3 regions of the Heyndrickxia acidicola genome follow, and region 2 is predicted to be linked to each of the others. Evidence: riboswitches for the same ligand, from Rfam matches in the RefSeq annotation. Region 2 holds a riboswitch; each other region holds the start of a gene.
What was found. A riboswitch is a leader RNA that binds a small molecule or an ion and turns the genes downstream of it on or off. The one in region 2 is predicted to bind cyclic di-GMP.
Positions count from the first base shown of each region.

Region 1: it holds a riboswitch for cyclic di-GMP, as region 2 does, so the genes downstream of both, A5N88_RS07320 (hypothetical protein) here and A5N88_RS13590 (hypothetical protein) in region 2, are expected to answer to the same signal.
Region 3: it holds a riboswitch for cyclic di-GMP, as region 2 does, so the genes downstream of both, A5N88_RS19320 (EAL domain-containing protein) here and A5N88_RS13590 (hypothetical protein) in region 2, are expected to answer to the same signal.

Region 1 covers NZ_KV440953.1:1,567,147-1,573,544, forward strand. Annotated here, with positions in the region: gene A5N88_RS07295 (DUF3226 domain-containing protein) at 309-1,058, opposite strand; gene A5N88_RS07300 (AAA family ATPase) at 1,062-2,225, opposite strand; gene A5N88_RS07305 (GH25 family lysozyme) at 2,512-3,642, opposite strand; gene A5N88_RS07310 (hypothetical protein) at 3,662-4,042, opposite strand; gene A5N88_RS07315 (hypothetical protein) at 4,055-4,393, opposite strand; gene A5N88_RS07320 (hypothetical protein) at 4,469-4,771, opposite strand; cyclic di-GMP riboswitch class I at 4,817-4,903, opposite strand; gene A5N88_RS07325 (hypothetical protein) at 5,043-5,345, opposite strand; cyclic di-GMP riboswitch class I at 5,392-5,479, opposite strand; gene A5N88_RS07330 (hypothetical protein) at 5,565-6,038, opposite strand; gene A5N88_RS07335 (DUF4376 domain-containing protein) at 6,058-6,398, opposite strand, start outside.
Region 2 covers NZ_KV440953.1:2,895,271-2,899,234, reverse strand. Annotated here, with positions in the region: gene A5N88_RS13595 (hypothetical protein) at 27-530, shown strand; gene A5N88_RS24425 (aspartyl-phosphate phosphatase Spo0E family protein) at 761-928, opposite strand; cyclic di-GMP riboswitch class I at 1,275-1,363, shown strand; gene A5N88_RS13590 (hypothetical protein) at 1,409-1,711, shown strand; gene A5N88_RS24420 (aspartyl-phosphate phosphatase Spo0E family protein) at 1,833-2,006, opposite strand; gene A5N88_RS13585 (spore germination protein) at 2,286-2,507, opposite strand; gene A5N88_RS13580 (hypothetical protein) at 2,660-2,911, opposite strand; tRNA gene A5N88_RS13575 (tRNA-Pro) at 3,064-3,132, shown strand; gene A5N88_RS13570 (CotD family spore coat protein) at 3,326-3,787, opposite strand.
Region 3 covers NZ_KV440953.1:4,150,430-4,156,827, reverse strand. Annotated here, with positions in the region: gene A5N88_RS19330 (GNAT family N-acetyltransferase) at 60-623, opposite strand; gene A5N88_RS19325 (STAS domain-containing protein) at 788-1,531, opposite strand; gene A5N88_RS19320 (EAL domain-containing protein) at 1,670-2,395, opposite strand; cyclic di-GMP riboswitch class I at 2,544-2,635, opposite strand; gene A5N88_RS19315 (STAS domain-containing protein) at 3,261-4,100, shown strand; gene A5N88_RS19310 (DUF378 domain-containing protein) at 4,234-4,455, shown strand; gene A5N88_RS19305 (iron chaperone) at 4,574-4,954, opposite strand; partial or broken gene A5N88_RS19300 (KGG domain-containing protein) at 5,400-5,603, opposite strand; gene A5N88_RS19295 (aspartyl-phosphate phosphatase Spo0E family protein) at 6,397-6,398, shown strand, end outside.

The sequences.
Region 1 (6,398 bases), 1.3 Mb from region 2:
TTGACAGTTTCGTTCATATCCGTTTTGTAGATCTAAGGTGAAGGGGTTAAAATTTGCAGTAGATCCCAAAGGTGAAGCAGCTACACATGGTTTAAAGATTTATCAAAATGTCCGTCGGGAAACTGGATATAGAAAAACGCAGTTGTGAATGTTACTTATAATGGAGTACATGAAATTACCGAGACGGTTAAGAAGAAGGAATATGAATATTTAACACTTGATTAAAAAAACACCTCCGAAGAGATGAATTTTTATAACTTATATTTATGTATACGGCAATATATATTTATTAAGATAAGTCCTTTTAATTAATTTATTATTTCACAGAGTAATTCCAACATTTTAAAACCATCTTGAAATTCTGTATATTGTTCCCATGGTATGGATTTTAGTAACTCATCAACAATAGTAAATACCTTCTCCGGATACATAATCGCCATTACTGTCGCAAACTCCACCTTTAATTTTTGCCTTGTACTTCTAAGATACTTTTGAGATTCAGTGACACGTATGAATTCCCTTACTTTTAAAATAATTTCCTCTTCTTCGTCCTGAGTGCTAAGCACCTGAAGTAAAAATGTTTCTAAAGCTCCTGGACCATCAAACGGAACAATCAAACACCCTATTACTAAATTTTGACTTAAATCAAAAGAGTTATTATATACTACGTTAGTCCACTGTTTATTCGTTAGACTAACTCCTTCTATTCGTTTCAAAAAATATCCAGATAGTTCATTTGCCTTGTTTTCTTCTGTTTCTTGGTCACGATCAGCTAAAACTAAAATTTTATCAAACATTTGCTCCGGATTACCGTACCAGTTTAATTTCAGTATATTTTCTATAGCATAATCAAATTTGTCCTTTCCTCCTATTCCCCAAATTACTAAAAAATCTTCTCCTCTTTTGTACCAACTCACAATCTCACTATCTTTATCTCTAATTGGAATACTTATTGGCTTTTCATTCTTTTTATAAAAAACCCAGTTTTGGACTTTAATTAAATAGTAAGATAACAAAATGGAATCTGTTTTTCCTTCGCATAAAATTATATACTTCATCGTTTATCTTAACTCCAATTGGTATTTTTCTCTTGTTTCGTATGCTTCTTTACCTGTTAAGACACGCGTAAAAACTTTATTATTAGGGACATCATTTTTTATAGTTATTATTCTAACTATATCTTCTCCATTCAAGGTGCTATCATCTTCATAAATGGACTGTAGAAGATTATCTATAAACTCAATGCTGTGAGAAGTTAAAAATAACTGGTTGTTATATTTTTTTGCATACTTATACAAGTTTTTTGACAACTGTCTCTGTGCCGTAGGATGGAAAGTTGCATCAACTTCCTCTATACAATGGACAGCGTTTTGATACAAGATTAATCCTCCAAGTATATTATACCAGCGTTGAACACCATCACCGAAATTATACATTGGCAGCAACCCTTTATTTTTTACTTTAAAAGAAACTGGTGAAGAAGTTCCATCAGGGTATGGTATTGAATCTATACCATCTATATTCGGAAATGAACTTTTTAACTCCTCCAGAAAGTCACCCATAATCCCATTGCGTTTTAAGAATGAATATATCTTTGTATTCTCAAGTTGATCACGATGAGTAAGTATATCCACGAACCTACCTAACATTAGTGGGTCACTTTGAAGTTCAGGAAAAAATGGGGGGAATCCTAAATCCACACTTTTTACTAAATTATTATTTATTTTAACATTCCACTTACCGATTTTCTGATTTGATTGGTTTCCTTGCAAAGCAATATTTATGTGACCTAAGTTAATTTGGTTCATTTGAATGTTACTTTCAATTTGTTCATTACCAAAACTACCCATTAATTGAGGTTTAAAATCTGCAAATATACTATACGGCTCAAAAATATGATCTACGGTTGTTTCTTGATTATCATGAGTCGCAGAAAAACTAAAGTTAAAAGGTTTTTCGTTATTGTTATAAGGCAAGCCTAATACCCTCTCGGTAAAATCATATATACCGGTTATATTATTAGCCCTACGTGCTAATATATTGCTGACATATGAATTTACATTCCCACCACTTACAAACGAAAAGATTGATTCTAAAATCGTGGTTTTTCCTGCATTGTTACTACCTAAAAAAATGTTAATCTTGTTTAGGTTTTCAAATTGAATATCTTCAAACTGTTTGAATTTTTTAATTCTAAAGGATTTTATCATTTGTTTACCTCTCATCCTCAAATTTCCCTAAAATTAGTGCTATCACCATTATACTTAATTTCTATAAAATTACATGTCGATAATTGGTCTAAAGCAATTTTTTTAGACCCCCTAGTTAATTTTCACTGTTTGAAAAGCATGATGTTTATCTAGAAATTGCAAACAGTATAAATATGTTCCTTTTTAATGGAAAATTAATTGTTTTACATCGTTCAATTTCGCACAAATAGCCCTTATACAATAAGGGCTATTTGTGCAAAATGATTCACATTAATTATCCCCAAAAACCAATAGATTATACCTACTCTATCTGCAACTTTTGTTTTGGAAAAATAATATTTGATTTCAGTTTATTGATGATTTTCACCTCGGACACTGTTAATTGATACTTTTGGGCAATTCCACTAAGAGTATCACCCTTTTTGACTGTATACGTTTTTGTAGTTAGCTTTTTTACTATAGGCTGCGAAGTAAGCTTGCTATTAGACGTATTTGTCTTTGCTGGCTTAACTCCACTTTTCAATTTGGAAAGTAAAGCTAAATTCTGTGCTGACGTCCCTTGGTAGTTGGTTATACCGTAAGACTTGGAAAGCTTGGAACGATTTGAATAAGAAGCGTCCATGTGCTTGGACTTCATATAGTTTACAAGTGAAACACTTTGGATGGTCCCTACGGACTTCGTCACCTTTTGAGTAGCTGCAGTCTTAACAGTATACTTCCCGGCATAATCCTCGCTTACATCGAAATAACCGTAGTTGGCCATTCCGATAAACCGGTAATTCTGGGACCACTGCCACGCCCCCTTACCATTACTAAACTTTGCAGTAGGTTGGTTTTTAACTGGATTTCCCGGATAAGATGCTAGCCATGGTTTAGAAACGTTTAAGGATTGTGGCTTTAATCGGTTGTTATAAAAAGATGAACCAGTATATAGATCCATTCGAGAATAGCCCAGGTTTTTCATCTCTGTAATGAATGTATTCGTATATTCTGTAAGGGCAGCAGGGTTACTCGAGAGAGTATCTGCCTCTACATCAACAACAACATATCCATCCTTTTTCTTATCAAATCCGACTAATTGCAATTTTTTATCAAACCAATCAGCTTCGGTCTTTGCTGAAGGTTTACTAGTGAACCTGGCAAAATGATATGCATTTACGATTAATCCTGCTTGTTTTGCATTTGCAATGTTGACGGATGCTGCAGGATCCACATAATATGAACCTTCTGATACCTTTACAACTACCCCGCCGATACCTCCAGCCTTAATAGTCTGATAGAAAGCAAGCGGTAAACCATCTTCATTATTATGATGGCTAACGTCAATAAAATCGACGTCTGGAGTGCTGCTTGCATGGGCATAAGATCCAAAAGAAAAAGCTAGTCCGAATATAAGGACTAGCCCAGCTGTAAATTTATTTATTTTTTTCAATTAATTCATCCCCCTTTATTTAATTGCTATGTACTGGGATTACTGTGACAGGACCTTCAGTAGAAGGTTGAGTGTTGCCTGCAGAAGCTACAATTTGTTTTGCTGCTTCCACTTTTGCGACTGCAGCTGCTTCTTGTTCTTTCTGATGTTGTTCAGCAACTTTAGCAGCCTTTTCTTTGCTTTTTATAGTTAAATAAGTATTTATTAAACCGGCACAAGAGCCAACAAAGAAAATACCAAAGGCAATTATAAACTGAGCAATCACATTTACAGTGTCACTTGTAAACCAATTGACATGAATGTGCGCTGTTGTTAAGGCTGCTAATAGGGCTGTTAAAAGAGTTAATGCATTTAAGGATAATTGCTTCCACCAGTTAAGATTAGATAAGTATTTCATCATTAGAAATCACTCCTATTGTTTTAGTAGTTGAATTGTTGTTTGAATTAATAAATATAAAATGCCCCCTCCACCAATGGCAGAAAGAGCAAGTTCCCAACGTTTAGATTGACTTGTTTTTTTTATTCCAAGCGTATGAGCAATAAGCTGGTTTAGAAGATCATCTTGCTCCTGACGCTGTTTATTAATTAATGATTTTTGCTCCTTGCTTTCTGTAAGCAGAGCATTGTGAATCTCTAGCTGGCTTGTACGTACCGTAAGCATCTCATTTTTCATTTCCCCATAACTCTTTTCGAGATCCTGAATGCGTTTCTCATGCTCTGCAACCCTTTGCTCCATTGTCATTTCACCCATGTCTGACCCCCTTGCTCCTCTTAGAGCATAAAAAATACACCTTCTTTTCAAAGGTGCTGATTTGTCTACTAATATTTATTTAATTATTTTTCTCAATCTGTATTCTGCCACTCTTATATCCATATCCGTTGATAATCCTGTTAGGATTCTTACCATCATATTGGTATTTGACATCTTTTTTAATGTAAAAAGTACTGTTGGTTTATTCTCTTTAATCAATGTCATAACTTCCTTTATAGGTAATGGATTTGCGCTTATTCTTAAAAAAGATCTTAGAAAGTTTAAAAATTCACAAGCAGAAGTTGATTCGTCTGGATATTCCTCTAGCAAATTGTAAAGATTCTTAATACTCATCTTTAATTTTTGATTTTCACCCATGTTCATTACCTCCACATATATTTAACCAAATGCGGATAGTACCGATTTGGCGGCCTGGCAATCATTACTCATAAGAGTTTTAGACCCATGGCTTTGCGTCCTAACCTTTCGATTAGTTTGCCTTTTTCAAATTAGGGTTTGGTTACTATATACCATTTTATTATAGTTTTTTAATCATAGGTTTCAATATTATTTTAATTTTAAGCTTTGTGATTCCGATCTATATTTAGACATAAAAATACACCTTCTATTTAAAGATGCATAATGATTTTTAATGGATAATTTTATTCAATCTCTCTTCAGCTAAGGTTAACCCCATTGATAATTCTGTTAGAAATCTTAGCCTATCATTTTTTTTAGACATTTGTTTTAAGATATTAAAAACTATGGGCTTATACTCTTTAATTAATGTCATAACTTCAATTGTAGGTATTGGATCCTTTGCCTTTATTCTTAAAAAATATCTTAGAAATGATATAAATTCAACCACAGAATTAGAGTTGTCCGGTTGCCCTTCTAATAAACAGTTGAATTTTCTTATGCTATTCTTTAATTCTTGATTATTTTCACCCATGTACATTCCTCCACACAAAATTTTAACCAAATGCGGGTTGTACCGATTTGGCAGCCTGGCAATCATTACTCCATTAGAGTTTTAGACCCATAGCTTTGCGTCCTAACCTTTCGATTAGTTTGCCTTTTTCAATAGGGAAATTATCCTACATTAATATCGGCACAAATTATCAATGCTTGAGTGATTCGATAAATATGCTTGTTCTTGAATCAGAGCGTCCTACTCTGCTGTTAGCTTTTTCAAATATCTACTGGTTGAAAGTGAAGTAGGTGAAAGCAAAACTGTTGGGTCCAATAAATCAATCCCCAGCTTTTCACGAAACCCATCAACAATCAACTCATCACAGTTTACCTGTCCCTTAGACTTAATTACAGGAGTACCAAATAAAATGTTTAAAGCCCTTGTAATAATATACTTCCAATCGTACTTATCGCTTAGATTTACTTTTATATAATCAATAAGCAGCTTTTTTTGTTGTTCGGTAAGCTCTATGGCCAATTCGTAAACGTCATAGCTTTTGCTCTTGTAGTTAAAATGCTGGATGCTAACCGGAGTTTTATAATCCGTCTGGAGAATATGAATATGGTCCAGCATTAAGGCAACATGGCTATATTGTCCTTTGGTAAAAAGCTTAATAATCCTAGAAATCCACGAATTCCCCCGGTAAAAGACAAAATTAAAAGGCTGAAACATGGTTTCACCCCTCCTTCCTTTACCAATTTATTTTATCTACATCTGCATTTGTAGTAGCTTCTTCCACTTGTGGCTGTAATGTGTTTCTGAGTTTGCTAATGTTTGAGTTTATATGTTGGAAAACTTGGAGCTTTAAAGTGTTAAATGTTGTCTGATCTATGTTGATTCGTTCGGTTTTACCTGTATTAGTGTTTATTACTGTCCATTCAGCTTGAGTGATTGCCCCATCCTTGAAAAGAGTATCTGTCCCTTGGAAATTTGCTTGGGCAGCTAGTGAACAAGAGAACTTATATGAAGTGCCATTAACCGTTGCGTCAAAACCGGCTACAATCGTATTATTACATGCTTCATCTAGTTGGA
Region 2 (3,964 bases):
AGGCAATAGGAAAGCCGAGGCGTACAGTGATTCGTGTTTGCAATCGTCTTGAATCGTTAGGAATCATCAGCCAGACAGAACGTATGCGAGAAACAGGAAATCGTCGGCAAACGAGCAACCTTATCAAAATACTGCCAGCTCAATTAGAGGATGATGGGCTTGCCACACCGGAAAAACAAAAGTCTGTCACACCAAAAAGCTCACAAAATCCCATAAACTCAAAAACAATTATAAATAATACGTATTCTGCTAACATCCAAACTTTTACTTCGACATATGCTCGTTTTAAATTGCTTGTAAATAGCCATGTAGAGGACTTTAAGCTAACGAACAGGATTTATGGCATTTGGTTAGCTCATAAGTCTTACCTTAAACGTGCATTCGATATGAATGACCTTCTACAAGCCAGTTTACAGGCAATTAAAGCGACTTTTCAGGCGAGTAACCGTAAATACTTACGGAGTCTAACTGGCTATTATAACGGCACCTTAGACCGTATGTTGGACCGATTATACCTTTCGTCTCTTTAATTGCTTAACCAATCGTTTAAGGTAGGAACTTTGTAATAGCTTTAGATGTAATGCGATGTATTTTGTACATATGAAAAAAAGACGTTCAGAAGGATTGCAATACCATCTAAACTAGTTATTTTTAGTGTCGGAATATCCACATTTGAAAGGTGTCTTGAAAGATGTCCAAAAGAAAAAGCCCGATGGCATCAGGAACAACGTAAACAACCCGGGCTTTATATGTTTTTAGCTTAATTTAAGGTTAAGGATTGAAATTGATCAATAAGCTTATTTAAATCTCTGCTATATTTTATGGTTTCTGGATGGTTTGAACCCTTCTTTTTCGTCACATTTATTAGTTTTTTTCGTAATTGAATAATTTGGTTTTTTAATTTGACTGTTTCAAATAAAATAGTCATTTAAAACACTCCTAATCACAAAATGTTATTAGGCTTTTATTATTACATAGCTTTATTAAGATAATATTAATTCAAGGGAACGTTCACGAAGTTGTCAAAATCATTGATTTTCAACTTAGATAATATTATACTGTTTAAGTTTTTCTGAAAAATGCTTTATTCTGTTCGATTTACCAGTTAATTACTCTCCGGTCACCACAAAAAATTCACTTGAGTCGAAGCTTTTCCCCTTAGGCTCTGTTAATCTTACCTTAACATTTTGCAAAACCGTGACTATTTACACTGAATAATCTTGAAATCTAGTAATAAAAATTAGATAATAAAGTGGGTTAATAATAATGCCCTAATTTGAAAAAGGCAAACTAATCGAAAGATTAGGACGCAAAGCCATGGGTCTAAAGCTCGATTATGAGCAATGATTGCCAGGCCGCCAAATCGGTACTGTCCGCATTTGGTTAAATTTATGTGGAGGTAATGTACATGGGTGAAGAACATGGAGAACTAAAGAGCTGGATAAGGAGATTTTACGACTTATTAGAAAAGTATCCGGATCGTTCTAAAAATGCCGCTGAATTTTTAAGTTTTCTCAGGGATTTTTTGAAGATCAGCATTAAAGATCCCCTGCCAATTGTTGAAATTATGACGATTATTAAAGAGTATAAGCCAACGGTTTTTTTCACCTTGAAGAAGATGGCCAATAAAAATATGATGCTTCAAATTTTAACCGAGTCATCAATGGAATCAAGGGTAGCAAATAATAGATTGAAAATGCTTGTCCAATAATACATTTAGTTTAAAAGCCAACATGTGATTGTTGGCTTTATCATATTTATTGGGGAAAAAATGCTGGTTTTTTTAAAAACGGACTTGGTCAGTTAAGAGAAATTACAAAAAAAGAAGCACATTAAGATGCTTCTAAACCGTTTCTCAACGTTAAATTTATTAGTTTATCTAATTCTTGGCTGGTTTTTATCGTTTCAGGATCATTGAGCCCTTTCTGAAGTCCTAAAACCATCATGGAATGCCTTAATTGCTCAATTTCATCAACTAGGTCTTTTGGTAAAAGTATTTTTAGCATTGCCGCTGCTCCTATTTGTAAGAAATGTTAATGATTTACACATTATATCGGCAGAAAAAGTAAAAAGTATTAGCGTTAAATGAATGATTTTTAGGATTTATTTTAATGAATTTAATATAAGGTGTATTGTATAACGAATAAGTAAACTTAATGTTTATGTATTAGACGAGAAGCGAATAAAAAGGCGAAATTATTACGAAAGAATAATGAGGCAGCATTTTGATGAAGAAGGCAAAAACTGCTCTCGGCTAAAAAGTTTTTGCCATTCCATACACTGCACTAATTGTTTGCTGTAATTGGCTGTTCCGCAATACTTGTATCAATAGTATTATTTGTGCTGACGCAATTGTTGCTTGTAACAAAAGCCCCTTCATTTCCGCCGCCTGCTCCATTTGTAGTTAAGCTTGATGATTTAGGGGAGAGGTAGGCGGAGTCTCCGAAATGGACCCCAGCGGTTCCGCTGACATTCAAGATTTGAACGCCTCCTAAAAAAGCCGGCATAATCAACCATCCTTTATAAAATTCCTGTTTGAGTTAGTGTATTCAACTAAGCTGCAAGGCGTATAGGCGGGTATCCCTTATGTAAAGCCATCTCCACATGGAGGCCAGAACATGTCCAGAAATGTATAACAAAAAACAAAAGGCGCTTATAGTCATTTCAATAATTGTCTTTCCACTTCTTTTACGAGGTCTGTAATATCATGTTCTCCATTGTATGTGGCATTTAGCAACTCTGTTTTCCGGTAGCCGGTTTCATATTTAATTCTTTGATACACCTGGTAACCATAGCGGGCAGCTTCCTCATGGGAATTCAGCGGGAAAGTGAGGTCATTCACTTTAAAACGTCCAAAGTGAAGAGATCGACTGCCTTCAATAACCACCAGTACTCGAATGTTTAGCTCCAATTTGAACACTCCTGGATAATTAGTTAGTTATTTAGCTTTAGTTTATGCGAAAGTATGTTCTTATACAACTGTTATGTTCATTTTTTTATAAGGTTTTGTGACCCTGGATAGTATTGTATATAATTAAATTAATTTGAATACTAAGTTATATAGGGATAGCTCAGCTTGGTAGAGCACTAGTATGGGGGACTAGGGGTCGCAGGTTCGAATCCTGTCTTCCGACTTTGCATTAAAACGATTGTGGCATCTTGACTGGATGTCTTTTTTTGAGGCTCTGTTATAGAACGCTGTTGTTTTTCAGCTCATTCGTGTTAAACACTGTTTCACACGAATGAGCTGAAAACGAGCAGCTTCAACAACATCAAAAAGCACAAGGGGTGATTGCTCACAGCCCCTGTGCTGTTCTATTAAAATTTAGCAGCAACCATGTCCCCAGCCGAAGCCGTGTCCGTGGCCAAACCCTGGTCCGTATGGCACTGGTCCTCCGCAGCAAGGATTTACTGGTGCTCCACACATGGAGTGTGTTTCGCAGCATTCATTTACACAAGATTCAGTGTGAGGGAAATAGTGCTCGTGATGAATAACGTGTCTGTTAACATTAGTAGTATGAGTTGGATGGACGTGTGCAACTACTTTATTTATAACATTTGTTTTCACATATTCTCTAGGTGGAGAAACACATCCTGGGTCAAATTGAGTTGGCATAACTGTCGGCGGACACTCTTCAACAGGCATATGGCATCCTGGTACTCCCATGTGGCCATACCCGCCAAATCCTACATTACTAGGAGCGAATCCCACATTGCTATGACCAAATCCCACATTACTAAAGCCACCCATTCCTACGTTGCTATAGCCTAAATTATCATAATGCATATTTTTTTCCTCCTCGAATTTATCTTTGATACGATATCATTATATGGTGTAATGCCTTAGTTGTACTGGTCACTTTACCCAATTTTACCTTGCAAAGTTTAAGGTTTTTTAAAAGACATGCTGCTCTATTGTTTTAAAATGGTGTATGTCCGCCGTCAAAATTAAAAGGAATGCTTA
Region 3 (6,398 bases), 1.3 Mb from region 2:
AGTTTTTTCTCGATATCTACAAATTCAGTTCTAAACCTTCCCAAAGACACTAAGATCCCTCAATCAAACACCTTAGCAAACACACACATATCCCTTAACCCATCTCCCAAAATGGCGCGGCTTTCATTTTTCAGGATGCCTTCCAATGTAAATCCTAAGCGTTCAGGGATGGCTCTGCTTTTGACGTTTGTGGAATCGCAGCGAATTTCAATCCGTCGCGCTTTCAGCTCACGTCTTGCGAATTCCTCAATTCCCTGTGCTGCTTCTGTCATATACCCTTTACCGCTAAATCTTGTATCAATCCAATAGCCGATTTCAAACTTTGGGATGGACCAATTGATTCGATGCAGGCCTGAAGAAGCAATAAATTGTCCGCTATCTTTTAAAAATACCAGCAGCCTTAAGTCTTCACGCTTTAAAAAAGCCACATATGACTCTCTGGTATTTGCTTCGGTTTCTTCAATCGTTTGATCTATTTTAGCCCACGGCATCCATGGCTTCAGCTCTTCAATTGATGCTTGAATCGCTTCCCAGACCGCTTTTCCATCGCCAGGCTTTGGCATTCGAATGATTAACCGCTCTGTTTCAAACTCGTTAGGAAAATCTAAAAGAATTGGTTCCATACTGTATCCCTCTTTCTTCAGTGAAGCGTATGCTTTATAACTATTCGCTCCCTGAAATCGATAATCCTTCTAAATTCCCAGTTCACATTTCAGCCGCTTAAAAAACATATCCTGACATACAAGCATAAAAAAAAGCCGCTTCCATTAAAAAGCAGCCATGTCCATCACTTTAATTTCCCTTTTAGAAATTCCAACGCCTGAAGCATATCGGCAAATGTTTCCATGTCCGTAAAATCAATGCCTTCATTCACTACCTGAATGGCTACTTCAGGGGTAATTCCTGCAATAACAATTTCAATCCCGATCAGCCTAAAAGCTGCCAAAATGTTTTTAAAGGATTGGATAGAGGACAGGATCCTGACAGCAGGAAGGGAAGAAGCATCGAGAACCAAAGAACGGAGCTTCAGATTCTTTGTTTTTTCCATTGCCCTTGCACACAGATTGTTAAAACCATCGAGCCCGAGATCAAAAGGAAGATTTTGAAGGACAACCATGCCAATTCTCTCTGCCACTGGAATAATGCTAATAGCGATTTCCTCCATAAAGGCTTTGTATTCTTCCTGTTCAAGGTAGCGCTCTGTAATATCTTCAAATTCAATCATGGCACCCGCAATTTCACCATTTTCATCCTTTAGCAGCACAGAGCGCTGGCTCAGTGTTTTCTCATAGGGGCCCCAGTTATAAGGGAAGACCTCATAATAATAGTTTTCGCCTCTTTCAAGAGTATGCTGAAGAGTCCTTGTGAACTCTGGAGGATAATTAAAAAATTTATCAATGTTTCTGCCAATCGCCTCTTTAGGCTCAATTCCTAATATGGTCTTGCACATTTGATTTGCAACTGTAATGGTAAAATGGTTATCGATGGCCATTACTGCAACGCTCAATTTCTCCAAAACTAGTGAATTCATTCCATCCCCCCCTTTAGCCTATATAGATTATCTCAGCGTACGGCAGCTGTCTGTTAAATAACAAGCAACCTCCAACATCAGCCTCGGCCAAGCATATAACGCCAGTAAGCATACATTCTATTCTGCACTTAGTATATCTTAAACAACCACCTGCTGGTATGCTTTGGGAAGTATTGCCGGTCTTCCAAGAAAAAACCCTTGAGCATATATCACACCAAGCTGCTTTGCCATCTCCAGCTCCAGTTCTGTTTCAATCCCTTCTAAAATAAGCTTGCTGTTAAATTGGCTGCAAAAATCCAGGCAATATTGGATGATCGCTTGCTTTTTTAAGGAAGAAGATAGATCCGCAGTCAAATACCGATCTAATTTAATAAATTCAGGAACCACTTCAATAATGGTTTTGAAATGAGAATAGCTTTTTCCAAAATCATCAACTGCAATCCTGATGCCAAGGCCTCTTAGTTTTTCCAGCTTTCTTATCATTTCACTGCTTACCGTCATTTCCTCAGTTTCACTAATTTCCAGTACGAGTTGTTGGCCTTGGTTCTCCTTCATTATTTTATTCACAAAATTTAAAAAATCTTTGTTTTCTAATGTGGATGGAATAATATTCAGGAATAATAGCCCGTTATCAATTGAATATCCGGCGGATTGATATGTGAAAATGGCCTTTTGAAGTGAACGAGAATCCAGCTCAAAAAGACTGTTCTTCTCTTTTGCCTCTAAAAATGCCTGCTCCGGATTAGGATATTTTTCCGAACGAAGCAGCCCTTCATAACCAATCACTGAGTTACTTTGAATGTTATAAATGGGCTGATAATGATGTGTGAAGTTTCCTTTCTCAATGACCTCATGAATTGTCATCTCCCGCTCTCCCCTTTTCTACAATGATTATGATCGCCAAGCTAAGAGGGGCATTTGCAGGCCATGATAATAGCGTGCCAATACGAAAAAACAGGAAAGCAGCAACCGAAATATGAACGGAAGCTTCCCTATTTAAGTCCACTGCTTATTCGGCGGCCCGACTGCCCTAGCATTTCTTTGTACTGCCTTAGGCTCGCGGCTTTGCGTCCTTATTTTTCAATAAGTTTGCCTTTATCGAATGAATAGTACATTTATTTCCATTATAATGCTCTTTTTCGTCAAAAGTCTACAATATTCTGCATTTTTTTAGGTTAAGAGGCCTATTCCAGTTGAACTATACATATGGAGTAGGTGAAAAAATTTCTGAATAAAGTAAACAATAATTTAAGGGAATTTTAAGATTTCTTTTCTATACTTGTAATCAGGACAAGCATTAACCCTTTTTTACTTTTAACCCCCTTATATTTGTTTTGATCCGGCCTTTGCTGCCGGATTTTTTTTTGAATCCTTTTCTACAGCGCCAATGCGCCAGCTCCTTGAAGCGTTTTTCTCTTAGAGGAGTCTCTTTGCTTCAATCAACTGTGGATTAAAATCATCATTGGTATAACATAGCCATTGGCAGCGTTCTGGTCTTCCTGCAGTTGTCTTCTCAAGGTACTCGTTTTCATCTTCGATCACCATTAGATATAGAATTTGCATAGTGCCTTGTACATAACTCCCTTCAATTGTAAAGACTAATTTTCCATATATTAAACTAAAGCGGCTCTTTTTCCTTATCGTAACGATGTGAATAAATATTGAAAATGGGGTATAAGGTAAAAAGCTTGAATGTCAGTTAAGCTGTGAGTTTAGGGAGAGGATGAATATGAAACACGAATTAATGTATATCGGAAATAAAATTATTCAAAACAGCCAGCTGCTGGCTGAGCATGTTGGGAGAAAGCAAGGCGATGCATTTGAGAAAAAGCTGGATGCTGCTCCTCTCCCGCTCGAGGAACGAATAGAATATCGGGCTAGTCTTATACAGCTATTTGGGCAAGCTCTGTATAGGGAAAACAAAGATATAGTAAGAGAGGTTGAAAAATGGGCCAACAATGCAGGACATGCTGCAATATTCAACCATTTACCCTTAAATGATGCGCTTCAAGCCATTACATGCTATCGAACGGTTATTTGGGATGTTTTTTCTGAAGAGCTTGAAAAAAACCAGTTCTCGGCTATAACCATGCTCGACGTTTCAAGGATTATTGACCCTTTGCTCGATCAGATAAGCCGTATTTATGGAAAGCTCTATGACGAACATAATCAACATCTGATGAAGCTTGCATACACAGCACTGGAAGAGCTGTCTGTTCCTGTCGTGCCTATTTTTGACTATGTTGCCGTTATCCCTTTAGTAGGGGCCATTGATACACATCGTGCAAAGCTTATTATGGAGGTAGCCTTGGAGGAAGGAGCTCGGCTTAAGCTCACTGATATCATCCTGGATGTCTCAGGTGTTCCCATTATTGATACCATGGTGGCTGACCAGCTTCTCCAAATTATAAAAGCCATTCGGCTGACAGGCATCTCAGTCATTATTACAGGGGTCCGTCCGGAAATTGCCCAAACCATTGTGAGCCTTGGCGTTAGCTTTGGAGACATCCGAACACTGGCAAGCATGAAGCAAGCGCTAAAGGAACTTGGCTTCAAAAAAGAAAAATAAGTACTATTATCAATCGATTTATCTCCGTACAATTATTTGTATAACCTTTGTATAACTTTTGTATAAAAATAGCGTTTGGGATGTTTTTTCCAGGGTATATAAGTGTTGTAACCAAATAAAGGAGGGGACCAAGTTGAAAGCGTTTAATGTTATCGCATTGATTCTTTTGATTATTGGCGGAATTAACTGGCTATTAGTAGGATTATTTCAATTTGACCTTGTTGCAGCGATTTTCGGGGGACAAAGCGGAGCGATCGCAAGAATTGTATACGTAATTGTAGGACTTTGTGCGTTATATTCCTTGGTCTTTATCCCATTTGTGAACCGTGAAAGAAGAACACCTTTAGAACATTAATCATGGTTTTTCGCTTTATACATGCTTTCCCACTCGCACCGCTTTCTGCGGTGCTTTTTTTTGAAAAATAAAAATGCCCTCAGCCAATTAAGCTGAAGTAAGGCATCTCGTTTCGAAATTATTTTATTTTTTCCTTGCCCTTGTTCTTATTCTCTGCAGCTCTAAACTCCACTATCTTCCTAATAAGTTCTTTAGGCAGCGGCTTAGTGAAAGGAAAATGGATTGAATCTTTTGTACCTTTATACTCTGCCACTTCTTCTTTAAAGGCATTCATTCCACTGGAAGTTGGATAAAATCCTATATGCTTCTTCCAAGCAGCAAAATATACTAACGTTCCATTTAATGCAAAAGCCGGCATTTGGTAGCTTATTGTTTCTTCGGCTTCAGATGCTGACTCTTTTATAATGACTCTTAATTCTTGAAGTGTATCTTGAACCTCGGCAGGAAACTGCATTATGTATTCGTCAACCGTTTGATATTTCTCTTTATCTTTTCCCATATATTTGTTCCTTCCAAATTTGTAATGATATTTTAAAGTTTAACATTTTTCTTTATTCCACAAACACTGTACAAGAGTTTCATCCATTTTTCGAATTCCCCCCCACAGATTGCTGCTTTACTTATGAACAATCATTCTGGTCTTAATGGAATCTCTTCGTATATATAGGAACAAAGTTTACGAAAAGAGCCTTATGTAAAAATCAGCATGACTCTTTAAAACACAGGCTCTGTTTCCCTGTTGATTTCCCTCTGTGGGCATTCGCTTTTCGCGGCCAGCAGAAAAACCTCATCGCAGCTCCTGCAGGGCCTCCTTTGACATGCTTGTTGCTTATATAAGCAGGAATCTTGCACCTCCCCTCCTGCCAACATTGTTCTTAACAGAGCTAAAGCATTAAAAAAGCAGAACCAGCCTAAGCCAGTCCTGCTTTTTTGTTTAAATTCTACTCTTGGTTGTCCCGTCTTGCCTTGCCGCCTTTTTCGCCAATCTCTTCGTAAAATTCATGGTCGTGGTTTTTTGAGGTGGCTTCTCCGCCTTTTTTGCCGATTTCCTGATAGAATTCTTTGTCATGATTTTTTGCAGTAGCTTCTCCGCCTTTACGTCCTGCTTCTTCTACGCTCATTTTTTTAGAATTGTTATCGTTAGCCATGTTTCATCCACTCCTTCTTAGAATTTTACTGCGTACATATATCAAATACCCTTGTCCTTTTGTTCTAAACGGTTTTTTTCATTAAAAAAGGATCTATTTAAACTTGCTGATGATTTTAATTAAAGAAAAGTCCTTCATCGGGGGGATGAAGGACCAAAGGAGCTCGAGCATAGCAAGAATAGTCCTTCATCAAGGGGATGATGGACCATTCGAGCACAATCAAACCAAGAATAGTCCTTCATCGAGGGGATGATGGACCATTCGAGCACAATCCAAGCAAGAATAGTCCTTCATCGAGGGGATGATGGACCATTCGAGCACAAATAAAGCAAGAATAGTCCTTCATCAAGGGGATGAAGGACCAAAGGAGCTCGAGCATAGCAAGAATAGTCCTTCATCAAGGGGATGATGGACCATTCGAGCACAATCCAAGCAAGAGTAGTCCTTCATCAAGGGGATGAAGGACCATTCGAGCACAATCCAAGCAAGAATAGTCCTTCATCGAGGGGATGATGGACCATTCGAGCACAATTCAAGCAAGTATAGTCCTTCATCGGGTGGATGAAGGACCATTCGAGCACAAATAAAGCAAGAAAAGTCCTTCATCAGGTGGATAAAGGACCATACGCTATTAAGAAGCATTCAACTTAAATGCTCGTATATGTGAATATCTTCACAATTTGTTCACGTTGTTTTGACAACTTATTGAACAAGGCCCAAATCGTCTTTTTATTGCACGAAGATGTGTCATAATGAAGACCTAATAACAATTTTGTAATTAGGAGAATGTCAAAT